DNA from 3 places in the Streptosporangium sp. NPDC002544 genome. Region 2 is predicted to be linked to each of the others. Evidence: riboswitches for the same ligand, from Rfam matches in the RefSeq annotation. Region 2 holds a riboswitch; each other region holds the start of a gene.

Region 1 (5,585 bases), on a different contig from region 2:
GCCGAAGGCCGAGGATCCGGCCGAGCGTCACGGCGGCGGGCCGGCGCGCCCACGTCGGGCCGACGGCCGAAAAACCCCCGCGACGTCCTCCCCCGGCCGCCCGCGTATCGCCGCGCTCGACGTACTGCGCGGGTTCGCGCTGTGCGGGATCCTGCTGGTCAACGTCAAGCCGATAGCCAACATCGACGTCGGCCACGTGGTCGTGGATTCGCCGGCGGACCCGGAGGGCGCGTGGCTGGGGCTGCTCGTCGATCAGCGCTTCTTCCCGATCTTCTCCCTGCTGTTCGGCATCGGCTTCTCACTGCTGCTGAACTCCGCCGTGGACCGCGCCGCCGCCCCTCGGACACTCCTGCTCCGCCGGCTCCTGGTGCTGCTCGGGGTGGGCCTGGCGCACATGTTCCTGCTGTGGCGGGGCGACATCCTCACCGTCTACGCCGTCATCGGCCTGCTGGTGCTGCTGCCCTCGACCTGGCTGCCCCGGTGGGCCGTGGCCGGCCTCGCCCCCGTGCTCCTCGCGGCACCGTTGATCGCCGGTCAGAACGGGATCGTGCTGGTCCCCGGGCTGTTCCTGCTGGGCTCGGCCCTGGTCAGGTACGGGGTGATCGACCGGATGGAGCAGTCCACCCGGGTACCGGCCGTGCTGGGCCTGGTCTTCGCGGCGGGGGCGGTGCCCGCCCTGTGGTGGCAGGTCGGCCTGGCCGGCGACACGAACGACCCGGGTTTCGGCCTCTCGATGGCCGTGGCCGGGTTGCTGCTCGCGGGAGTGTACGTGTGCGTGTTGCTGGTCCTGCTCAGGACTCCGCTCCGACCGGCGCTGCGGGCCGTCTTCGCACCACTGGGCCGGATGGCGCTGACCAACTACCTGACCGCCACGATCCTGGTGCTGGCGGCCGGTCGCGTCCTTGGCGGCTCGCCGGAAAGCTGGGCCCTGGCGACCGTGTTCCTGATCGCCGGCGCCATCCTCTCCGCCCAGTGGCTCCTCTCCACCCTCTGGCTGCGCCGATACCGCTACGGCCCCCTCGAATGGCTCTGGCGCTGGGCCACCTGGGCCCAGCGCCCGCCCTTGCGCCGCTCCCCTTGACGGCACCGCGCGCGAGCCGGTTCAGACCCGCACGTCCAGGGCGGTGAGGCCACGGATGACGTACCCAGGGCCCCAGCCGGGCTCGGTGGCGAGTTCCAGCTTCGGTGCCTTGCGGAGCAGGGCGCCGAAGGACTCGATCAGTTCGATCCTGGCCAGGGGGGCGCCCAGGCAGAAGTGGATGCCCGCGCCGAAGGAGATGTGCGGGTTGTCCACCCGGCCGACGTCGAAGCGGTCGGGGTCGGCGAAGACCTCGGGGTCCCGGTTGGCCGAGCCGAACAGCAGCGCCACCTCGGTGCCGCGCGGGATGTCCACCCCGCCGACGGTGATGTCCTCCAGGACCCAGCGCTCGAACATCTGCAGCGGGGTGTCCCAGCGCATCATCTCCTCGATCGCGGTGGGCAGCAGGCCGTGGTCGGCACGGAGCCGCTCCAGCTCGCCCGGGTTGCGGAAGAGCGACCACCAGCCGTTGCCCGTGACGTTGACCGTGGCCTCGTGCCCGGCGTTGAGCAGCAGCACGCAGGTGCCGACCAGCTCCTCCTCGGTGAGCTTGTCGCCCTCCTCGGCCACCAGGGCGAGCGCGCTGATCAGGTCGTCGCCGGGGTTCGCCCGGCGGGCGCGGGCCAGCTCGACGAGGTAGGCGGAGAACTCCTCGGCCGCGCGTACCGCGGTGTGCTGGGCCTCGACGGAGGGGTTCAGCTCGTACATCCCGCAGATGTCGGCGGACCAGGGGCGGAGCAGGTGCCGGTCGGCCTCGGGCACGCCGAGCATCTCCGCGATCACGGTCACCGGGAGCGGCTCGGCGACCTCGGAGATCAGGTCTCCACCGCCGCGCTCGACGAAACGGTCCACCAGTCCCCCGGCGATCTCGGCGACCTTGGGGCGGAGCGCCTCGACCATGCGCGGGGTGAACGCCTTGGAGACCAGGCGCCGGAGCCGGGTGTGCACCGGCGGCTCGACGTCGAGCATCCCGGCCCTGACCACCCGCCAGAACGGGTCCTGGAACTCGGGGTCGTCGGGCCTGCCGAACTCGGCGTGGGTCGCCACGTGCAGGTAGGAGCGGCCGAGCCGACGGTCGCGCAGCAGCGCGTTGACGTCGGCGTGCCGGGCGACCAGCCACTGGCCGGTCGGTTCAAAGAAGCTGACCGGCCGCTGCCGCCTCAGCTCGTCGTAGACGTCGTACGGATGGGCGACGAATTCCGGATTCCAGGGATCAAAGCGCACACGGACATCGTAATGTCGCCCCATGCGTCAATTGTCTGTTCCGCCCCCTGGAGCTGGGCAGACGGATGCCCGGTGGCCCCAGCGCCATCGCCTTCTGAGGCTGAACCGTCCGCCGACGTTCGACAGCCCGCCACAGGCCGCTACACCTCGGTCGGGCTGTCCGACTTCTCGGGCTGGGCCGTCTTGGTGCGCAGCCGGATGTTCAGCAGCTCCACGATGAGCGAGAAGGCCATCGCGAAGTAGATGTAGCCCTTGGAGATGTGCTGCCCGAGGCCCTCGGCGATCAGCACGACGCCGATCAGCACCAGGAACGACAGGGCGAGCATCTTGATGCTCGGGTGCTTGTCCACGAAGCGGCTGATCGGCCCCGAGGCGAAGAGCATCACCAGGACCGAGACGATCACGGCCGCGACCATGACACCGAGCTGGTCGACCATGCCGACCGCGGTGATGACCGAGTCGAGGGAGAAGATGATGTCCAGCAGCATGATCTGGGCGATCACCGAGCCGAAGGAGGCCGCGACCTTGGCGCTGCCGTGCCCGGTCTTGCCCTCGATGCTGTCGTGCATCTCGATGACGCTCTTGCCCAGCAGGAAGAGACCACCGGCGAGCAGGATGAGATCCCGTCCCGAGATCGGCTGACCGAGGACCTCGAAGAGCGGCGATGTGAGTTTCACCACCCAGGCCAGCGCCAGCAGCAGCGCCAACCGGCTGACGAGGGCCGCGAGGAGGCCCAGTCTGCGCGCCTTGTCGCGCTGCTCGGGCGGGAGCTTTCCGGCCAGGATCGAGATGAAGATGATGTTGTCGATGCCGAGCACGATCTCCAGGGCGACGAGGGTGACGAACCCTATCCAGATCTCCGGGTTGGTCACCCAATCCAACATCCGTGCCTCCAACCGGTTCTACTTGATCACCACCGGCACGACGAGACCCGTCGTTCGGCATTATTCAGCCACTACCAGGACAAACATCACCAGCCGCCCGGCTCCACCAGGCTCACTGCCCAGACGAACGGGACTCCTCATGAGTTCCCGAACATGAGAGACAGCACTTGCGAATTCCCGCCAGACGTCGGTTATAGTTCCCCCGTAGGTCATGAGTGCCAGTGACAAGCCCCGGCTCGCTGGCCGGCAACCCTCGCGTCCGCGGCGGGGTGCCCCGGGTGAGGACCTGGTCCGGCACGAGGTGTGCCGGACAAGCGCGGGCTCCAGGCACCTGTGCCATGGGTTGGGGTCCGATGACCTCGAAGGAGCCCTGGCGTGTCCGCACTGACGATCTTCACCGCCACCGCCGCCGACGCAGCCGACGCGGCCACCCCCGCGACCGCCCTCGGGACCACCCCGGTGACCGTCCCCGCGACCCGTACGTCCGGCGACCGGCCGATCCCCGCCGTGCTCGGCTCCGACCTGGAGGTTCCGGTCAGGGGCGGCAGGCTCGTCCGCTACGCCAACCTCGACTACGCCGCGAGCGCCCCCTGTCTGGAGCCGGTGAGCGCCGCCGTCGCCGCCGCGCTCCCGGCGTACTCCAGCGTCCACCGAGGCGCCGGGTACGCGTCCCAGCTGACCACGGCCCGCTACGAGCAGGCCAGGCAGACGGTACGCGCCTTCGTCGGTGCCCGTCCCGACGACTCGGTGATCTTCACCAGGAACACCACGGACGCGACCAACCTGCTGGCCCGCAGCCTGCCTGAGGGCACCACCGCCGTGGTCTTCGACACCGAGCACCACGCCTCGCTGCTGCCCTGGGAGCGCGCCCTGCGGCTGCCGGCCCCCGCCTTCCCCGGCGAGGCGGTCCGCGCCGCCGACGAGGCCCTGGCCTCGGTCGAAGGTCCCAAGCTGCTGGTCGTGACCGCCGCCTCCAACGTCACCGGGGAGCTCTGGCCGATCGCCGCGCTGGCCCACATCGCCCACCGCCACGGCGCCCGCGTCCTCGTCGACGCCGCGCAACTCGTCCCGCACCGCCGCCTCAACCTGACCGCGCTCGACCTGGACTACGTGGTCTTCTCCGGCCACAAGCTCTACGCCCCGTTCGGCACCGGCGCGCTGATCGGCCGTTCCGACTGGCTGGCCGACGCCGAGCCGTACCTGCGGGGCGGCGGGGCGGTGAAGGCGGTGAACGACGACGAGACCGAGTGGCACGACGACCCCGAGACCCGTCACGAGGCCGGAACCCCGAACGTTCTGGGCGCCATCGCGCTGGCCGCGGCCTGCGACGCCCTGACCGCCACCGGCTGGACCCCGCTGGTCCGCGAGGAGGAGCGCCTCCTCGACCGGCTGCGCGCGGGCCTCGCCTCCGTCCCCGGCGTGCAGGAGCTGTCCCTGTGGGGACCCGACCATCCGCGCGTCGGCATCGTCTCCTTCGTGGTGGACGGCCGCACCGCCCGCGAGGTCGCCGAGGCCCTGGCCGGCGACTACGGCATCGGCGTCCGGGACGGCAAGTTCTGCGCCCACCCCTTCGTACGGCACCTGCTGGACGCCAAGGACGGCGGCTGCGACGACCCCACCGCCTCCGCGGTGCGCGCCTCCATCGGCATCGGCACCACCTCCGAGCACGTCGACCGGCTGATCACCGCACTGCGGGATCTTGCCTCGCGCGGCTGACGTGACAGCATAGGCATATGAACGAGCCTCGCCGTGAGCTGAGCGTGGGGATGGGGGCGGGTGCCGCCGCCGTGCGGGAAGCGCGCGGCAAGGAGCTCGCGACCGAGGACATGATCCTCAACATCGGGCCGCAGCATCCGTCCACGCACGGGGTGCTGCGGCTGCGGCTCACCCTGGACGGGGAGCGGATCAGCTCGGCCGAGCCGATCGTGGGCTACATGCACCGAGGCGCGGAGAAGCTGTTCGAGGTGCGTGACTACCGGCAGATCATCGTGCTGGCCAACCGGCACGACTGGCTGTCGGCGTTCGCCAACGAGCTGGGCGTCGTCCTCGCGGTGGAGCGGATGCTCGGCATGGAGGTGCCGGTCAGGGCGGTCTGGACACGCACGCTGATGGCCGAGCTCAACCGGGTGCTCAGCCACCTGATGTTCCTCGGCTCCTACCCGCTGGAACTCGGCGCGATCACCCCGGTGTTCTACGCGTTCCGGGAGCGCGAGACCCTCCAGGCCGTGATGGAGGAGATCGCCGGCGGGCGGATGCACTACATGTTCAACCGGGTCGGCGGCCTGAAGGAGGAACTGCCCGAGGGGTGGCTGGGCCGGGTCGCGACGGCCGTGGCCGACGTGCGGCGACGGCTGCCGGACATCGAGAACCTGATCGCCGGAAACGAGATCTTCCTCGCC
Region 2 (5,585 bases):
TTCGGGTTGCGCCGGTAGTGGACCTCCTGGCCGGGGGTGAACCGGTCGAGGATGAACGGCCCGGTGCCGACCACGTCGACGCCGCCCGCCTTGAGGTCCTTGGCGTTCTTCAGCGACTTCGGGGAGACCTGGCCGGCGAGCGGGGAGGAGAGGAAGTCCAGGAACAGTCCGTCCGGGGCCTTCAGCGTGACCTTCAGGGTGTACGGGGCGCTCACCTCGGCGTGGTCGAAGTTGCGCAGCTGGATGGCGCTGACCGCGGCGTTGTAGCCGGGTGAGACGAGCTGGTCGAGGTTGGCCTTCACCGAGGCGGCGTCGAACCTCTCACCGTCGTGGAAGGTCACGTCGTCACGGAGCTCGAAGGTGTAGGTCAGGCCGTCCTTGGAAACCTGCCAGGAGGTGGCCAGCCACGGCAGGAAATCACCGTTCCCGCCTCGGGCGATCAACGCGTCGAACTGGTTGTGGACCAGGAGGCGCGCCTTGTTCTGGCCCCACTGGTGCGGGTTGAAGGTGATCGGCTGCGTCTCCACCGCCCACACGAGCGATCCTCCGTCGCCGCCGGTGCCGCCCTTCGCGCCGGCCGCCGTGGTCGGGGTCCCGCTCTCGGCTCCGCAGGCCGCGAGCGCCAGCACCCCGGCGAGCGTCAGAGCGCCCCATCGCAACTTCACGTTCTTCTCCTTGTGCTGTGGTGCGTCGTGCTCGTTCGGGACCGGGTCCATGCGATCTGTCGTGGGGTTCACGCGACGTGCCGTCTTATCTGGGTGCCGACGGCCTCGGACAGGACGATCCGGGCGAGGGCGTCGGCGTGGCGGAAGAGCGGGGCGTTGCGGCGGGGCCTGGCGAAACCGCCGGTGACCTGGCCGCCGGCGACCCAGGGGCCGAAGGCGAACCTGCGCGAGTGCGGGGTGCCGGACCTGTCGACCAGGCGGCGGTCCGCGGCCCGCACGTTCACCAGCCCCGACTTCTCGTCGAGCTCGCCCCGGTCGCGGAGCGCGCCGATGAGCGGGTCGGTGGCCCGGCTCACGCTGGGCGCGGGCAGCCTGGCCTCGACGAGGGTCGTGGCCGTCACGCCGCCGGGCACGGTGGGACTCTGTGCCCGCCAGCGCCCTTCGTGGTGGTCGACCTTGAGGTCGGCGCCGAGGAAGGTGACCACCCCTGCCTTGGCCAGGGCGCGCAGCTCCGCAAGCCGGGGTCCCGGCGGGCCGCTGGCGAGGTAGCTGAAGAACCCGTGGAACCACGGATCGGAGACGCCCAGCTCGGCCAGGACCCCGTAGACGGAGAGCAGCCCGAGGATCAGGGCGTGGTCGGCGCTGTGCGCCGGGTCGGCGCGCCGTTCCAGGTCGACCGCGAGGTAGCCGTGCATCCACTTCTGCAGCCCCGCCCGGTCACCGAACCTGATGCCCGCCAACGGCCGGTCGAGCCGGTCGAAGTCGAGCCGGTCCAGGTGCCGGGGCACGGCCGTACGGATCAGCTTGCGCATACCCGGGCTGCGCCACTCCTGATCGGCGAACGCCTCCGCGAACGCCGCCCAGTCCAGCCTGGCGCGCTTGGGGTGGGCGGTGATGAGCTCGTGGTAGTACGCGAAGGCGAGCTCCTTGGCGACCAGCGGCCACACGTCCCGGCGGAAGTTCCACGGGCCCTCGCCCAGCGCCTCGCGGGTGAGGAAGCGCGGCACCGGCGGGTGTGCGCCCTCGAAGGGGTAGCCGGTCTTGGAGTGGTACGGCACGCCGCGCCGCGATCCCACGTGCAGGAGGGGCTCCCGCCCGCCGGGCAGGTAGACCAGTTCCCCGTCGTACTCGCGGACGAACCGGCCGCCCCGGCCCGAGGTGAGCAGCACCATCAGGTCGACGAAGGCCAGCCCCATCCCCCGCACGATCACCGGCTCTCCGGCGGGGATGCCGTCCAGGTCGAGGTCGGCCGCGTATCCGGTGGGCAGGTAACGCAGCCCGCCGCGCGCGGCCAGGTCGGCCAGCGCCCGCTCCTCCCCGTTCGGGGTCACGTCGCCGTGTCCCTGGGCCAGGATCACCGCGTCGACCTCGATCGTCCGGCCGTCCTCCAGCCGTACCGCCTGGCCGCCGGGGATGTCGGCGAGATCGACGGCGCGGACCGGGTGCACGTGCACCCGGACCCCGCGCGGGGCGGTCGCCACCGCGTGCCTGAAGACATGGGAGAGGTAGCCGTTCTGGGCCGGGCGGGAGGCGAAGGCGCCGGGGTCCCCGCCGAGCCACTCGGCCAGCGTGGGGCCTGGACGGATCGGCCCCTCGCAGCGCACCGACTCGTCGGTGAAGAGCGTCACGTCGGCGGCGGCGGAGTTCATCCAGAGCAGCTCGGGCTGGTCACGGCGCCAGACGCGGCCGCCCCCCGGCGGGTGGGGGTCGATCACGTGGACGTCGAGCGAGGGCCAGCCGAGCAGGTCGGCGGCGTTGGCGCAGATGCGCTCCACCAGGCAGGTGCCCGTCGGGCCGGCGCCGACGACGGCGATCGAGGCGCTCATACGGCGGCTCTACGGTGCGGCCGGTAGTGGCCGTGGGTGTCGGGGTCGATGGGGCTCGCGCAGTTCAGTGTGCTGGTCTTCGACATGTGGCACTCCCGGACATGTCTCGGTGACCCCGGTGAGGGGGTCCGCGCTTGCGGCACGCCGACCGTGCCGCCAGGTCTCCCCCGGGGGCACCCCGCCGCGGTGCGAGGGTTGCCGGTCAGCCAGCCGGGGCTTCGCACTGACACTCTTAACCTATTTAGAAGGTAGGAAATACATAGATCTCTGTCAAGGCTTAATGTTGGGGAATGTCCTATGAGATGGTGAAGGTGGTCTACCGCAAATACGACGGATCACTGCACTGGAACCACAGCGGCCTTCTGCTCGGCGAGGACGAACACGGGGTGTGGACCGGCTGCGCGGCCAACTCCGTCGGCCGCAAGGGCCACGGGCCCGAGGTGGCCTCCCCGCACGCCTTCGTGATGCTCTTCCCCCGCGACGCCTGGTGGACCGCCGCCTTCAACTCCGCCCCGCACAAGCACGAGATCTACTGCGACATCTCCACCGTGCCACGGTGGAGCGACGGCGAGGTCACCATGGTCGACCTCGACCTCGACGTGATCCGGACGCGCCGGAACCTGGCGAAGGGCCGCACCAGCCGGGTCTTCCTGGACGACGAGGACGAGTTCGAGGAGCACCGGGTCAGGTACGCCTACCCGCCCGAGGTCGTCCGGAGCGCCCGCGCCTCGGCCGCCTGGCTGATGGAGGCCGTCACCGCCCGCACGGCCCCCTTCGACGCCGCCCCGCGCTGGCTCACCCTGGTCAGCTGAGATGCGCCGGAGTGACTACAGCGGCGGGAAGCCGGGGACGCGGCGCTCGACGAAGCTGGCGACGCCCTCGGCGAAGTCCGGCCGGGTGAAGGAGTCGACCATCAGGCGCGCCGCGGCCGACTCCGACGCCTCCAGGGTTCGCTGCCAGTCGCCCCAGATCTGACGCTTGATCACGGCCATCGAGGCCGGAGAGCTGTACGTCGCCAGCTCGTGGGCGTAGGCCAGGGTCTCCTCGATCAGCCGCTCTCCCGGCACCGCCCGGTTGGCCAGGCCCAGCTCGCAGGCCTCGGCACCGGTGAAGGTGCGCCCGGAGAGCAGCAGGTCCATGGCCCTGGCCTGCCCGGCCAGGCGGGGCAGGATCCACGACAGGCCGTACTCGGCGACCAGGCCGCGCCGGGCGAAGGCGGTGGTCCACTTGGCCTCGGCGGCGGTGAAGACCAGGTCGCAGACCAGGGCGTGGACCATGCCGAGCCCGGCGCAGGCGCCGTTGACCGCGGCGATGATCGGCTTGCGGATCGTGGTCGGGAAGGTGTTGGGACGCCGGTCGGGCTCCCCCGCGTACGAGCCGTCCTGGATGGCGGTGAGCGTCTGGAAGTCCGCCCCGGCGCAGAAGCCCCTGCCCGCCCCGGTGACCACGATCACCCGGACCTCGGGATTCTTCTCCGCCTCGGCCAGCTGGTCGAAGTAGCGGCGGCCCATCTCGTCGGTCCAGGCATTGAGCCGGTCCGGCCGGTTGAACGTCAGCGTCAGCACGCCCCGCTCGATCGACGGCAGCACCAGGTCGACCATCGTCTCTCCCTCCCGGAAGCCCTCGGGGCGCTCCCGCACAGGAGCTCCCCGCCCGGAGAGCTACAGAATATCGTTCTACACCTTTTCCCTCCCCGGTGTCAGCATGTGCGAGCGGACCAGGTCCTCGACGCCTGCGCGCAGGCCCAGGAAGAGGGAGGTCCGCTTGACGGCGAGGGCCCGGTAGGCGGGCAGGTCGATCGGGACCTCGGCGGCGATCCTGCCGGGCCCGCAGGCGAAGACGAGGACCCGCTGGGCGAGCAGGACCGCCTCCTCCACGTCATGGGTGACCATCAGCACGGTCGTGCCCGTGTCGCGCCACACCTCGCGCAGGAAGAGCTGCATGTCCTCCTTGGTCTGCACGTCCAGCGCCCCGAACGGCTCGTCGAGCAGGAGTACGGCCGGCTCGCACGCCAGCGCCCTGGCGATCGCCACCCGCTGGCGCTGCCCGCCGGACAGCTGCCGGGGCAGCGCGCCCGCCAGGGACGACAGCCCGACCTCGCCGAGATACCAGCGGACCCGCCGTTCCCGGTCGGCCCCGGAGATCGGCAGCAGCCGCAGTCCGAAGGCCACGTTCTCCGCGACGGTGAGGAAGGGGAACAGCGCTCCCGACTGGAAGACCAGCCCGCGCTCGGGACCGGGGCCGACGACGGGTGCCCCGCCGAGCGTGATGGAGCCCGCGCTGACCGGGGAGAGCCCGGCGATCAGCGACAGCAGCGTTGACTTGCCCGAGCCGCTCGCCCCGACCACGCACACGAACTCGCCCGGCTCCATCGACAGGTCGATGCCGTCCAGGACGCGGGTGGTCCCGTAGTCCTTGGCCACGCCGCGCAGCACGAGGGTCATGCCGTCCACCTTCCGAGACGGTCGCGCAGCACGCGCAGCACGACGTCGATCAGCAGGCCGACCGCCCCGATCACGATGAGCACCGCGAAGATCTTGTCGGTCTGCAGGAACCGCTGGGCCCGGACGATCCGGTAGCCGAGCCCGGACTCGGCGGCGATCAGCTCGGCCACCACCACGAAGTTCCACGCGGCGGCGGCGTTGATCCGCGCCGCGTCCACCACCGCCGGGAGCGCGTACGGCCAGATCACCTTCCGGAGGATCTCGCCGCGCCGGGCGCCCAGGGTGGCGGCCGCCTGGCCGAGCTCGCCCGGCACCCGCCGTACGGCGTCGGCGACCATCAGCGTGTTGAAGAACACCACGCCCAGCAGCAGAATCGCGATCTTGGACGGCTCGCCGAGACCCAGCCAGATGATCAGCAGCGGGATGAACGCGGCGGCCGGCATGTAGCGCAGCAGGCCGACCGCCGGTTCCAGCAGGGCCAGCGCCACGGCCGAGGTGCCCATCGCGACGCCCACCGGCACCGAGATCGCCACCGCCAGCCCGAACCCGGCCCCGACCCGGCCGAGGCTGGCGAGGGTGTCGTCGAGCAGCAGGCCGGTGCCCAGCATCTCCGCGAACGCCTCCAGGACGGCCAGCGGGGACGGCAGGAA
Region 3 (5,585 bases), on a different contig from region 2:
GCCCAGGCACGCCTGCTCAACGAGGCTCGCCTGACGGGAGTGGCGGCGGAGCTCCGTGCGAGACTCGGTGACCGTTTCGGCGGCTCGTGGCTGATGGGAACCATCGCGCAGACCCTTGTGGTGGCCACCACCAACGAGGCCGACATCCCCCACATCATCGCGGCGGGTGCCCGGGCCGAGGTCGTCAAGCGGTCGCTGGCGGAGCTCGACAGGCACATAGACGGCCTCGACCAGTCGGTACCCGGCGCCAAGAACGAGGGAAGCGTCCGCTATGTCGATGCCAGGAACAACAGGGTCGTCGTCCTGTCGTCGGAGCCGTTGGTCGCGGAGGACCTCATCGAGGCCGCCGGCCTCGACACGGAGGCGGTGAAGGTGGTGCCGTCCACCGAGCGGCCCCGGCTCCTCAGTGACGTGCAGGGTGGTGACGCCTACTACGTCGGTGTCGCGAGTCGTTGCTCCGTCGGTTTCTCGGTGATGCGCGGGACCCAGGCGGGTTTCGTCAGTGCCGGTCACTGCGGTAAGACGGGCGATGCCACCACCGGTTTCAACCGGGTGCCCCAGGGGGTCTTCCGGGCGTCCTCCTTTCCCGAGAACGACTATGCCTGGGTCGCGGTGAACGCCGGCTGGAGCCCCAAGCCGGTGGTGAGCAACGGCGTCGGCGGTACCGTGCCCGTCGCGGGCTCCAGGCCAGCCCTGGAGGGTGCCTCGATCTGCCGGTCCGGCTCCACCACCGACTGGCACTGCGGTCTCATCCGGCAGCTCAGTGCCAGCGTCACCTACCCCCAGGGCACCATCCACGGTCTGGGCCGTACCAGTGTCTGCGCCGAGCCGGGTGACTCGGGTGGTTCGTTCATCTCGGTGGACCAGGCCCAGGGGGTCACCTCCGGCGGCTCCGGGGACTGCACCTCGGGTGGCGTCACCTACTTCCAGCCGCTCAACGAGATCCTCACCGCCTACGACCTGACCCTGCTGACCGACAGCACCGCCAGCTCGTCGGGTGACATCTCCCCGGGCACCGCTCCATCGGGCAAGCAGGACTGCAGCGGCTACCCGAAGACCTACACCGGCACGCTGAACAACGGTCAGTCCGTCTCCCAGCCGAGCCGGTACTACCGGGCCGCCGTCGCCGGTACGCACTCCGCCTGCCTGGACGGCGGTGACGGCGTCGACTTCGACCTCTACCTCCAAAGGTGGCAACGGTCGAGCTGGACCACCGTCGCCAGCTCCGAGGGCGCGGGCCCCGACGAGCAGATCAGCTACACCGGCCCGCCCGGCTTCTACCGCTACCAGGTGGTCTCCGTGAGCGGCTCCAGCCCCTACACACTGAAAGCCAAGGCACCCTGACCCGCCTTCCGCGGTCTCGCCCAGGCCGCGGCCCGGATGGCCGTAAATCGTCTGCCGCGTGGCGTGTGGCTTTTGGGGGCCTTGGAGGCAACGGCTGGATTAGGGTGGCGTTGCCCGTGGGGCGCTCTCCCCCTCTTGCTGTGAAAGCCGAGGTCGAGGAGGGATTCATGTCCCGCAGACATGTCGTCGCCACGGGCTGCGTGCTGGCGGTCACCGCGCTCACCCTGGCGGGCGTGCCGGCCGTCGCCGCCGGACCCCGGGCGCAGGACGTTCCGGTCACCGCGCCCGCCTGGAAACCGCCGTCGGGCATGCTGGAGGCGCTCCAACGCGACCTGGGCCTGACCAAGGAACAGGTGCGGGCACGTCTGGCCAACGAGATCCGTATGTCGGGGATCGAGGCAGACCTCCGCGAGGCGCTCGGCGAGCGTTTCGGCGGCTCGTGGCTGATGGGAACCATCTCGCAGACTCTCGTGGTGGCCACCACCAAGCCCGCCGACCTCCCCACCATCGTCGCGGCGGGCGCCAGAGCCGAACTCGTCAAACGGTCGCTGACCGAACTCGCCGGGCTCATCAGTGACCTTAACGTGGACCTGCCGGGACGTGGCGGAGGGGGCGATGTGCGCTTCGTCGACGCCAGGAACAACAGGATCGTCATCCTGTCGAAGAGCCCCCTGGCAACCGAGGATCTCGTGGAGGCAGTGGGGGCCGACTCGAGCGTGGTGAAGGTGGTGCCGTCCACCGAGCGGCCCCGGCTCCTCACTGACGTGCAGGGTGGTGACGCCTACTACATCGGCAGTTCGAATCGTTGCTCCGTCGGTTTCTCGGTGATGCGCGGGACCCAGGCGGGTTTCGTCAGTGCCGGTCACTGCGGTAAGACGGGCGATGCCACCACCGGTTTCAACCGGGTGCCCCAGGGGGTCTTCCGGGCGTCGTCCTTTCCCGAGAACGACTATGCCTGGGTCGCGGTGAACGCCGGCTGGACGCCCAGGCCGGTGGTGAGCAACGGCAGTGGCGGCATCGTGCCCGTCGCCGGTTCCAGGCCGGCCCTGGAGGGTGCCTCGGTCTGCCGGTCCGGCTCCACCACCGACTGGCACTGCGGTCTCATCCGGCAGCTCAGTGCCAGCGTCACCTACCCCCAGGGCACCATCCACGGGCTGACCCGTACCAGTGTCTGCGCCGAGCCGGGTGACTCGGGTGGTTCGTTCATCTCGGTGGACCAGGCCCAGGGAGTCACCTCCGGCGGCTCCGGCAACTGCACCTCGGGTGGCGTCACCTACTTCCAGCCGCTCAACGAGATCCTCACCGCCTACGACCTGACCCTGCTGACCGGCAGCGCAGCCACCCCGCCGGGCGCCGCCTCGCCCGCTCCGGCGGTCTGCACCGGCTACCCGAAGACCTACACCGGCACGCTGAACAACGGTCAGTCCGTCTCCCAGCCGAGCCGGTACTACCGGGCCGCCGTCGCCGGTACGCACTCCGCCTGCCTGGACGGCGGTGACGGCGTCGACTTCGACCTCTACCTCCAAAGGTGGCAACGGTCGAGCTGGACCACCGTCGCCGGCTCCGAGGGCGCGGGCCCCGACGAGCAGATCAGCTACACCGGCCCGCCCGGCTTCTACCGCTACCAGGTGGTCTCCGTGAGCGGCTCCAGCCCCTACACACTGAAGACCAAAGCCCCCTGACCCGCCTTCCGCGGGAGGTTCCACGGGACGTCCACCGTGGTGCGGTTCCTGCGGGCAGTGGCGGAGCGCCCCTGGGGCTGGGGAGCTCTGTCCGGCAGGTAACACGTCATGTCTCGTAGAGTGAGACAGGTGGCCGGGGCGGCGGTACGGCGATGTAGAGTGCTTAGGACCTGCGTGTCAGGTTTCCAACTGAATATTTGCTCATCCAGAGGGGTGGAGGGATCGGCCCTGCGAAGCCCCGGCAACCATCCCGGTTCAAGACTCGTGATCGACACGAGGTCGGCCGGGACAGGTGCCAATTCCGGTCTGTGACCAGGGTGGTCCGCAGACGAAGATGAGGGAAAGGCCTCGCTTCATGGCGCTCGCAACCACTGAGAACACCACCACCTCGCTTGGTCGTGTCGAAGACACGCAAAACCAGCAGTTCGGCCCCGCTGTGGCCCTGTCCTGTCGCGAGTGCGGTGCCCGCTACGACCTCGGCCCGAGCTTCGCCTGTGCCGAGTGTTTCGGGCCCCTTGAGATCGCCTACGACTTCGGGCGGGTGACCCGGGAGCAGATCGCCGAGGGGCCGGCCAACATCTGGCGTTACCGCTCGCTGCTGCCCGTCCCCGCCGACGTGGCCACCAAGCCCAACATGGAGCCCGGCTGGACCAGGCTCGTCAACGCCGGCAACCTCGCCCGTGAACTGGGCATGCGCTCGCTGCACGTGAAGGACGACTCCGGCAACCCCACGCACTCCTTCAAGGACCGCGTGGTGGCCATCGCCGTCGAGGCGGCCCGTAACTTCGGCTTCCACACCCTCTCCTGCTCCTCCACCGGCAACCTGGCCGGTGCCGCTGCCGCCGCCGCCGCGCGGGCCGGGCTGGACGCCTGCGTGTTCATCCCCGCCGACCTGGAGCAGGCCAAGGTCGTCATGGCCTCCGTGTACGGGGGCAGGCTCATCGGCATCGAGGGCACCTACGACGATGTGAACCGTTTCTGCTCGGAGCTCATCGGCGACGAGCTGGGCGAGAAGTGGGGCTTCGTCAACGTCAACCTGCGGCCGTACTACGCCGAGGGCTCCAAGACGCTGGCGTACGAGATCGCCGAGCAGCTCGGCTGGCGCGTTCCCGACCAGATCGTCGTGCCGGTCGCGTCGGGCTCCCAGCTCACGAAGATCGACAAGGGTTTCAAGGAACTGATCGAGCTCGGTCTCGTCGAGGACAGGCCGTACAAGATCTTTGCGGCCCAGGCCGAGGGGTGCTCCCCGGTCTCCGCCGCCTACAAGGCGGGCCACGACGTGATCCGCCCGGTGAAGCCGGACACGATCGCCAAGTCGCTGGCGATCGGCAACCCCGCCGACGGCCCGTACGTGCTGGACATCGCCCGCCGTACCGGCGGCGCGGTCGAGGACGTCACCGACCCCGAGATCGTCGACGCGATCCGGTTGCTGGCCAGGACCGAGGGCATCTTCGCCGAGACCGCCGGAGGTGTCACCGTCGGCGTGCTTCGCAAGCTGGTCGCGACAGGGAGGCTCGACCCGGAGGCGGAGACCGTGGTCCTCAACACCGGCGACGGTCTCAAGACCCTCGACGCGGTGGCCGCCGAGGCGCGCCCCACCGCCGTGATCCGCCCCTCTCTTGACGCATTCCGTGCGGCAATCGCCTAGAAATCGTGAAAGGTACTGAATTATGAGCGTTTCTGTGCGGATTCCGACGATTCTCCGGACTTACACCGATGGTGCTGCCGAGGTGACCGGAGAGGGTGAGACCCTGCGCGACGTCCTCCAGAAGCTTGACGCGGACTTCCCGGGGATCGGCGCCCGAATTCTTGATGAAACGGGCAAGATTCGCCGTTTTGTCAACGTCTATGTCGGAGATGAGGATGTCCGCTTCGCCGACAACCTCGACACGGCCACGCCCTCCGGCGTCCAGATCTCCATCATCCCGGCGGTCGCCGGGGGCTGAGTCCCGCCCCGCCCGCACTGCGCCGGTCGCACCCGCCTCACCTTCCGGGGCGCTCGCGACGCCTCTCCAGGACACCCGCCCGGCTCCGGCCGTGTGCGGGTGTCCTGCTTTGTGGCGTAAACCGGTATTCGCGGTGGGGAAAGATAATGTAATCTTTAACTAACTAATAGTGATAGTCAAACTGTGTTCTCGTACTAAATGCTCTTGTAAAGAGCTAGTTTGGTGCTTGACTCTGTTGCCCTACCGGTTCCCACAGGTATGGTCGAGGACGATCGATGTGGCGAAGTCCGCCCCGGAGATTGAGGACTTCGCGCGAGGAATGGGCGTCGTCCTTAAGTCCAGTAAGAGGAGTCGCAAGTGGCGCAGGGCACCGTCAAATGGTTCAACGCGGACAAGGGCTACGGCTTCATCGCGGTAGACGGTGGTAAGGATGTGTTCGTCCATTACTCCGCGATCATGATGGATGGCTACCGTGCACTCGAACAGGGCCAGCGAGTCGAGTTCGAGATCACCCAAGGTCAGAAGGGTCCCCAGGCGGAGTCCGTCCGGGCGGTCTGACATGGCCGTCCCGTGAACCCGCAGGGAGGGGTCGGTGGACCCCGCGGCAACGCGG

Evidence for each region. A riboswitch is a leader RNA that binds a small molecule or an ion and turns the genes downstream of it on or off. The one in region 2 is predicted to bind S-adenosylmethionine.
Region 1: another riboswitch for S-adenosylmethionine. It lies ahead of ABT061_RS33560 (aminotransferase class V-fold PLP-dependent enzyme); the one in region 2 lies ahead of ABT061_RS06555 (FAD/NAD(P)-binding protein).
Region 3: another riboswitch for S-adenosylmethionine. It lies ahead of thrC (threonine synthase); the one in region 2 lies ahead of ABT061_RS06555 (FAD/NAD(P)-binding protein).

What each region holds. Positions count from the first base shown of each region.
Region 1 covers NZ_JBEOWJ010000027.1:82,539-88,123, reverse strand. Annotated here, with positions in the region: gene ABT061_RS33575 (DUF418 domain-containing protein) at 1-1,081, shown strand, start outside; gene ABT061_RS33570 (cytochrome P450) at 1,103-2,302, opposite strand; gene ABT061_RS33565 (TerC family protein) at 2,443-3,186, opposite strand; SAM riboswitch class IV at 3,394-3,509, shown strand; gene ABT061_RS33560 (aminotransferase class V-fold PLP-dependent enzyme) at 3,562-4,902, shown strand; gene ABT061_RS33555 (NADH-quinone oxidoreductase subunit D) at 4,920-5,585, shown strand, end outside.
Region 2 covers NZ_JBEOWJ010000003.1:391,702-397,286, reverse strand. Annotated here, with positions in the region: gene ABT061_RS06560 (ABC transporter substrate-binding protein) at 1-665, opposite strand, end outside; gene ABT061_RS06555 (FAD/NAD(P)-binding protein) at 734-2,491, opposite strand; SAM riboswitch class IV at 2,617-2,729, opposite strand; gene ABT061_RS06550 (DUF402 domain-containing protein) at 2,782-3,303, shown strand; gene ABT061_RS06545 (enoyl-CoA hydratase-related protein) at 3,319-4,131, opposite strand; gene ABT061_RS06540 (ABC transporter ATP-binding protein) at 4,168-4,935, opposite strand; gene ABT061_RS06535 (ABC transporter permease) at 4,932-5,585, opposite strand, start outside.
Region 3 covers NZ_JBEOWJ010000007.1:28,553-34,137, forward strand. Annotated here, with positions in the region: gene ABT061_RS12215 (S1 family peptidase) at 1-1,344, shown strand, start outside; gene ABT061_RS12220 (S1 family peptidase) at 1,512-3,026, shown strand; SAM riboswitch class I at 3,225-3,367, shown strand; gene thrC (threonine synthase) at 3,382-4,674, shown strand; gene ABT061_RS12230 (MoaD/ThiS family protein) at 4,697-4,972, shown strand; gene ABT061_RS12235 (cold-shock protein) at 5,330-5,530, shown strand.